2 regions of the Pseudonocardia yuanmonensis genome follow, and region 2 is predicted to be linked to the other one. Evidence: riboswitches for the same ligand, from Rfam matches in the RefSeq annotation. Region 2 holds a riboswitch; the other holds the start of a gene.
What was found. A riboswitch is a leader RNA that binds a small molecule or an ion and turns the genes downstream of it on or off. The one in region 2 is predicted to bind cobalamin.
Positions count from the first base shown of each region.

Region 1: another riboswitch for cobalamin. It lies ahead of cobN (cobaltochelatase subunit CobN); the one in region 2 lies ahead of ABD990_RS20865 (hypothetical protein).

Region 1 is NZ_BAABIC010000020.1:21,321-24,720, reverse strand. It holds gene cobN (cobaltochelatase subunit CobN) at 1-2,009, opposite strand, end outside; cobalamin riboswitch at 2,070-2,194, opposite strand; gene ABD990_RS25175 (precorrin-3B synthase) at 2,288-3,400, shown strand, end outside.
Region 2 is NZ_BAABIC010000014.1:104,798-108,197, forward strand. It holds gene cobA (uroporphyrinogen-III C-methyltransferase) at 1-767, shown strand, start outside; gene ABD990_RS20855 (histidine phosphatase family protein) at 764-1,348, shown strand; tRNA gene ABD990_RS20860 (tRNA-Gly) at 1,358-1,433, opposite strand; cobalamin riboswitch at 1,615-1,786, shown strand; gene ABD990_RS20865 (hypothetical protein) at 1,791-2,219, shown strand; gene cobT (nicotinate-nucleotide--dimethylbenzimidazole phosphoribosyltransferase) at 2,216-3,400, shown strand, end outside.

The DNA.
Region 1 (3,400 bases), on a different contig from region 2:
CCCTCGGGCGCGGCCGCCAGGACGTGCAGGCCGTCGCGGATCTGGACGTCCTTGATCTCGCAGAGCCAGCCGTCGACGTGCAGCAGCATGTCGTCGAACTCGGCCTCGTGCGGGCGCTCGTCGAGCCCGAGGTCGTGGTCCATCTTCGCCGCGGTCATCAGCGTCCAGATCTGCTGGCGGATCGCGGGCAGCTTGGCCGGGTCGAGGGCGGAGACGTTCGCGTGCTCGTCGAGCAGCTGTTCGAGCCGGGAGATGTCGCCGTAGGTCTCGGCGCGGGCCATCGGCGGGATCAGGTGGTCGACGAGCGTGGCGTGCGCCCGGCGCTTGGCCTGCGTGCCCTCGCCCGGGTCGTTGACGAGGAAGGGGTAGATCAGCGGGAGGTCGCCGAGCGCCGCGTCCGTGCCGCAGGAGGCGGACATGCCGAGGGTCTTGCCGGGCAGCCACTCCAGGTTGCCGTGCTTGCCGATGTGCACGACGGCGTCCGCACCGAAGCCGCCGTCGGCCGCCGGGGCGGCGAGCCAGCGGTAGGCCGCGAGGTAGTGGTGCGAGGGCGGCAGGTCCGGATCGTGGTAGATCGCGACCGGGTTCTCGCCGAAGCCGCGCGGGGGCTGGACCATCAGCGTGACGTTCCCGGAGCGCAGCGCCGCGACGACGATGTCCCCGTCCTGCACGTAGTGCTCGCCCGGCGCGGGCCCCCAGTGCTCCTCCACGCCCGCGCGGAAGTCCTCGGGCAGGCTGTCGAACCAGCGCCGGTACCGCTCGGCCGAGATGCGGATCGGGTTGCCGGCGAGCTTCTCCTCGGTGAGCCAGTCGGGGTCCTGCCCGCCGGCCTCGATGAGGGCGTGGATCAGCGCGTCCCCGTCCTGCGCCGCGACGCCGGGGAACTCGCCGACGTCGTACCCGGCCTCGTCCATGGCCCTGAGCAGGGCGACCGTCGACGCAGGGGTGTCCAGCCCGACCGCGTTGCCGATCCGCGCGTGCTTGGTCGGGTACGCGGAGAGCATGAGCACGATCTTCTTGTCCGCGTTGGGGATCCGCCGCAGGTTCGCGTGCCGCACCGCGATCCCGGCGACGCGGGCGGCGCGCTCGGGGTCCGGGACGTAGACCGACAGCCCGTCCCCGTCGACCTCCTTGAACGAGAACGGCACGGTGATCAGCCGGCCGTCGAACTCGGGCACGGCGACCTGGGTGGCGACGTCGAGCGGGGACAGCCCGTCGTCGTTGGAGTCCCAGGCGGCGCGGCTGGAGGTGAGGCAGAGGCCCTGCAGGATCGGGACGTCGAGCGCGGCCAGCTCGGCGACGTCCCACTCCTCGTCCTCGCCGCCGGCCTGCGCCGACGCGGGCTTGGTGCCGCCCGCGGCGAGCACGGTGACGACCAGGGCGTCGGCCCGTCGCAGGGTCGCCAGCAGCTCGGCCGGGGCCTGCCGCAGGGAGGCGCAGTAGATCGGCAGCGGCGTCGCGCCCCTGGCCTCGATCGCCTCGCACAGCGCCTCGACGTACGCGGTGTTCCCGGCGAGCTGCTGGGCGCGGTAGTAGAGCACGGCGACCGTGGGGCCCTGCTGCGGGACGCCCTCCCGCTCCAGTACTCCCCATTCGGCCAGGGCGACCGGGGGCGCGAAACCCTCGCCGGTGAGCAGCACCGTGTCGGACAGGAAGGCGTGCAGCTGGCGGAGGTTGTCGGCGCCGCCCTGGGCGAAGTAGGTGTGCGCCTCGGCCGCGACGCCGGCGGGGACGGTGGACAGCTCCATCATCTCGGCGTCCGGCGCCATCTCGCCGCCGAGCGCGACGAGCGGGGTGCCGGAGGCGCGCAGGAGGTCCAGGCCCTCCTCCCAGTACCGGTACCCGCCGAGCACCCGCACCACGACGACGGCGGCCTCGGCGACCATCGCCGGCAGCTCGTCGAGCAGCACGCGGTTGGGGTTGGCCAGGCGGAAGTCGGCGCCGGAGGCCCGGGCGGAGAGGAGGTCGGTGTCCGAGGTCGAGAGCAGCAGGATCGGGGCAGCGCTCATCGAAGGTCCTCTCCTGCGGGATCCGCGTCCCGGGTCGGTGGTGGTGCGCGGCGGGCGGGTCAGTGTCCTGGCTCCCGGATCCGCGCTCGCCCCGGCCTTCCAGGTGTCTCCCCGTGGCCGTCCGTGCGGGGTCTGCTCCCCGGTGACAGTGGCGGGACCGCGCCGGACTCGCACCGGTCTTCCTGGGTCCCGCTCGCCGTATGCGGTTGTGTCGGGCCCACTCTCCGCAACGGGATCACTCCGCGTCAAGCCGCCCGGTCCGTGTTTACAGTGCTGCCGTGCCCACCCCGCCACCGGCCGCCCGCTCGCGCGCCGACGCCTGCCCCGGCGTGCTCGCGCCGCACGACGCGGCCGACGGTGCGCTGGCCCGCGTCCGGCTGCCCGGCGGGGTCGTCGCGGCGGCGCAGCTGCGGGTGCTCGCGGCCTGTGCCGAGGAGCTCGGCGACGGCGCGGTGCACCTCACCTCACGGGGGAACCTGCAGCTCAGGGGCCTGGACCGGGAGGACCCGCGGCTCGTGTCGCGGCTCGCCGCGGCGGGCCTGATCCCGGCGCCGTCGCACGAGCGGGTGCGCAACGTCCTGGCCTCGCCGCTGTCCGGGATCACCGGCGGGAGGGCGGACGTCCGGGGTCTGGCGCGCGTGCTCGACGAGGCCCTGTGCGCCCGCCCCGCACTCGCCGCGCTGCCCGGCCGGTTCCTGTTCGCCCTGGACGACGGGAGAGGTGACGTCGCGGCCGAGCGGCCGGACCTCTGCTGGGTCGCGGAGGCGCCGGACCACGGGTTCCTGCAGGTCGCAGGGGTGCCGACGGCGGTCGTGTGCACCCCGGCGGAGGCGCCCGCCCTGCTCGTCGCCGCGGCTGAGGTGTTTCTCACGCTCCGCGAGAAGGCGCGGGCCGGGTGCGCGGGTGCCTGGCGCGCCGCCGAGTTGCCCGACGCACCCGCCCGGATCGCCGCCGCCCTCCTGCCCCGCGGGTCGGGAGCTCCCGCACCTGACCCTTCCGCGAGTCGGGATCTCCCGCAGCGCGAGTCGGGAGCTCCGGTCGGGCCGATCCCCCGCGCGGCGGGCGGCGAGGCCCTCGGCGTCGCCCCCGTGCTGGGCGAGATCTCGGCCGCGCAGCTGCGCGGGCTCGCCGCCGCCGCCCCCGAGACGATCGTGACGCCCTGGCGCACGCTGGTGCTCCCCGATCCCGCGCCCGACGCCGTGCAGCGCCTGCGCGCGCACGGGTTCGTGCTCGGCGCGGACGCCCCCGCGCTCGCGCTCAGCGCCTGCGCCGGACGGCCGGGCTGCGCCAAGTCGCACGCCGACGTCCGCGCCGACGTCCGGGAGGTGCTGGCGGGGAACGGCCCGCTCCCCCGCGCCCATGTCGTCGGGTGCGCGCGGCGGTGCGGGGCG
Region 2 (3,400 bases):
TGCAGGCCGGCGTGGTGTCCGACTCCGCCGACCCGGTGCTGCCGGGCGTCGCGCTGGTCGGCGGCGGGCCGGGCGACCCGGAGCTCATCACCGTCCGCGGGCGGCGGCTGCTGTCCCGGGCGGACGTCGTGGTCGCCGACCGGCTCGGGCCGCGCGACCTGATCGAGGAGCTGGGTCCGGACGTCGAGGTCATCGACGCCTCCAAGATCCCCTACGGCCGCGCGATGGCCCAGCAGCGGATCAACGAGCTGCTGGTCGAGCACGCCAGGGCCGGGAAGTTCGTCGTGCGGCTCAAGGGCGGTGACCCCTTCGTCTACGGACGCGGTTTCGAGGAGGTCCAGGCCTGCGCCGCGGCCGGGGTGCCGGTCACGGTCGTCCCCGGGATCACCAGCGCCTTCGCCGCGCCGGCCGTGGCGGGGATCCCGGTCAGCCACCGCGGGGTGGCGCACGAGATCGTCGTCGTGTCCGGGCACGTCGCGCCGGACGACCCGCGCAGCCTGGTCGACTGGGAGGCCCTCGGCCGGATGCGCGGCACGATCGTGCTGATGATGGCCGTCGAGCGGATCGCGCAGTTCGCCGCCGCGCTGATCGAGTACGGCCGGCCCGCCGACACCCCGGTCGGCGTGATCCAGGACGGCACCACCCGCATCCAGCGCACCCTGCGTGCCACCCTCGGCACGGTCGCGGTGCAGGTCGAGGAGCAGGAGATCAGCCCGCCGGCGATCGTCGTGATCGGCCCGGTGGCGGGGCTGTCGGCCGAGGGGTGAGCACCGCACCGGTGCTGCACCTGGTCCGGCACGGCGAGAGCACCTGGAACGCCGCCGGGCTGCTGCAGGGCCGCACCGCGCACGTGGGGCTGACGGCGCGGGGCCGCACCCAGGCCCTCGCGGTGGCGCGGGCGCTGCGGGTCGCCGCGGTCACCGTGGTCCTCACGAGTCCGCAGCGGCGGGCGGCGGAGACGGCCGCGGTGATCGGGCGGGTCCTCGGCCTGCCGGTGCGGGACTGCCCCGGGCTGCGTGAGCAGTCGCACGGTGAGTGGGAGGGCCGACCGGCGGCGGACTGCGCGGCGGCGCTGGCGGCCGCGGACCCGGACTGGGCGCCACCGGGCGGCGAGACGGGCCGGGAGCTGCACACGCGGGCCGCGCGGCTGCTGCGCGGGTTGCCCACGGCCGGAGCGGTCGTGCTGGTGACCCACGGGGAGACGCTGCGGGCGCTGGTCGCCGCAGCCTGCGGGCTGTCGGTCGAGGAGGCGCCGCGGGAGCTCCCGCCCAACGGCACGGTCGTCGACCTGCGACCGGTCGGGCCGGGCAGGTGGGAGCGGGCGGGACGCGTGCCTCAGCTCCGCTGACGAAGGTCGTGGAGCGGACGACGGGACTCGAACCCGCGACCCTCACCTTGGCAAGGTGATGCGCTACCAACTGCGCTACGTCCGCACTGGCACCCGGTCTCCCGGGACCCGTCGGGCTGCTCGCACCGACACGGACAACAGTACCCCACCCGCGGCCGTGCTCCGACCAGGGGGTGATCACCCGGCGCGACGGGCCGATGCGGCAGTGAGCCTCACCGATCGACCGGGTGTGACCCCGGGCGGCTTGCTTCTCGGGCCGCCGCGTGATGTCGTCGTGGTCGACGGCAGTGGAGGAAGCCGGTGTGAATCCGGTGCGGTCCCGCCACTGTGACCGGGGAGCGCGTCCCCGCCCGATGGCCACTGCCCCGCGGGGCGGGAAGGCCGGGAGGCGCGTGTCGATCCGGGAGCCAGGACACTCGCCGCCGTCGCACGGTTTTCGACGATGAGGGCGCGGACCCTCGAGGAGGCCTGGATGACCGGCGACGGTCGCGCCACCGCTGCGCGCACCCCCACCGTGACGGTTCTCGGGACCGGCGGGGGTGATCCCGACACCGCCGACACCGCCGCGGGCGCCGACCTGCTCGCCGCCGCCGACGCCGTCCTCGCCACCCCGGACGTCGAGTCGACGGTCCTGTTCTACGCGGAGGCCTGGCGCGTCGAGCGGCTGCCCGACCTGGCCGGGGCGGTCGCCGCCGTCGCCGACCTGGTCGGCCTCGGGTCGCGGCGGGTCGTGCTCGCGGTGCCCGGAGACCCCGCCACCAGCCCGGGCTGCCGGGCGCTGCTCGACGGCCTGCGGGTCGCCGGGATTCGCGCCGAAGCCCGCCCCGGTGTCTCGCTGGTGCCGCCGCGGCTGAGCCCGATGCCGTGGTGAGCGGGGACTTCTACGAGGTCGTCCACGGTCGGCGGGACGTCCGGACCGGCTTCCTGCCGGACGAGCCCGTCGACGACGCCGCGCTGCGCCGCGTGCTCGAGGCCGCGCACGCCGCGCCGAGTGTCGGGTTCTCACAGCCCTGGGACTTCGTCGTGGTGCGGGACCGGGCGACCCGCGAGCGCGTGGCCGGGCTGGTCGCGGCCCAGCGGGACGCGTTCGCCGCGTCCCTGCCCCGCGCCCGGGCGGAGGCGTTCGGCGCGCTCAAGGTCGAGGCGGTGCTCGACACCCCGGTCAACGTCGTGGTCACCTCGGATCCCACGCGCGGGGGCCGGCACGTCCTCGGCCGGTACGGGCGCCCCGAGATGGCCGCGCACTCCACGGCCTCGGCCGTGCAGAACCTGTGGCTGGCGGCGCGGGCCGAGGGCCTCGGCGTCGGCTGGGTCAGCTTCTTCGACGACGCCGGGCTGCGCGCCCTCGCCGACCTGCTCGGGCTGCCCGCGCACGTCGAGGTGGTGGCGTACCTGTGCCTGGGGCACGTGCGCGAGTTCGCGCCGGAGCCGGAGCTGGCGACCGCGGGCTGGGCCCGCCGGCGTCCGCTCGGGTGGGCGGTGCACCAGGAGCGGTACGGAGACCGGGCGCTGCCCGGGGAGGTGGCGATGACCCTGCTCGACGAGACCGTGGCCGCGATCCGGCCCGCCGACGCCGCCGCGGCGGCGGAGGCCCGGGACCGGCTCGACCGGATGACCAAGCCGCGCGGCTCGCTCGGTCGGGTCGAGGACCTCGCGGTGCGGCTGGCCGGGATCGCCGGGCAGTGCCCGCCACCGGTGCCCGAGCCCGCGGCCGTCGCGGTGTTCGCCGGGGACCACGGCGTGCACGCCCAGGGGGTGAGCCCCTGGCCGCAGGAGGTCACCGCCCAGATGGTCGGGAACTTCCTGGCCGGCGGGGCGGTCGTCAACGCGTTCGCCCGCCAGCTCGGCGCCGAGGTCCAGGTCGTCGACGTCGGCGTCGCGGCTCCCCTCGACCCCGTGCCCGGGTTGCTCCCGCGCCGGATCGCCGACGGCACCGCGGACATGACGACCGGTCCGGCGCTGACCCGCGACCAGGCCCGTCGGGCGGTCGAGGCCGGCATCGAGGTGGCGCGGGACCTGGTCGCCGCCGGCAACCGGTGCCTGGTGACCGGC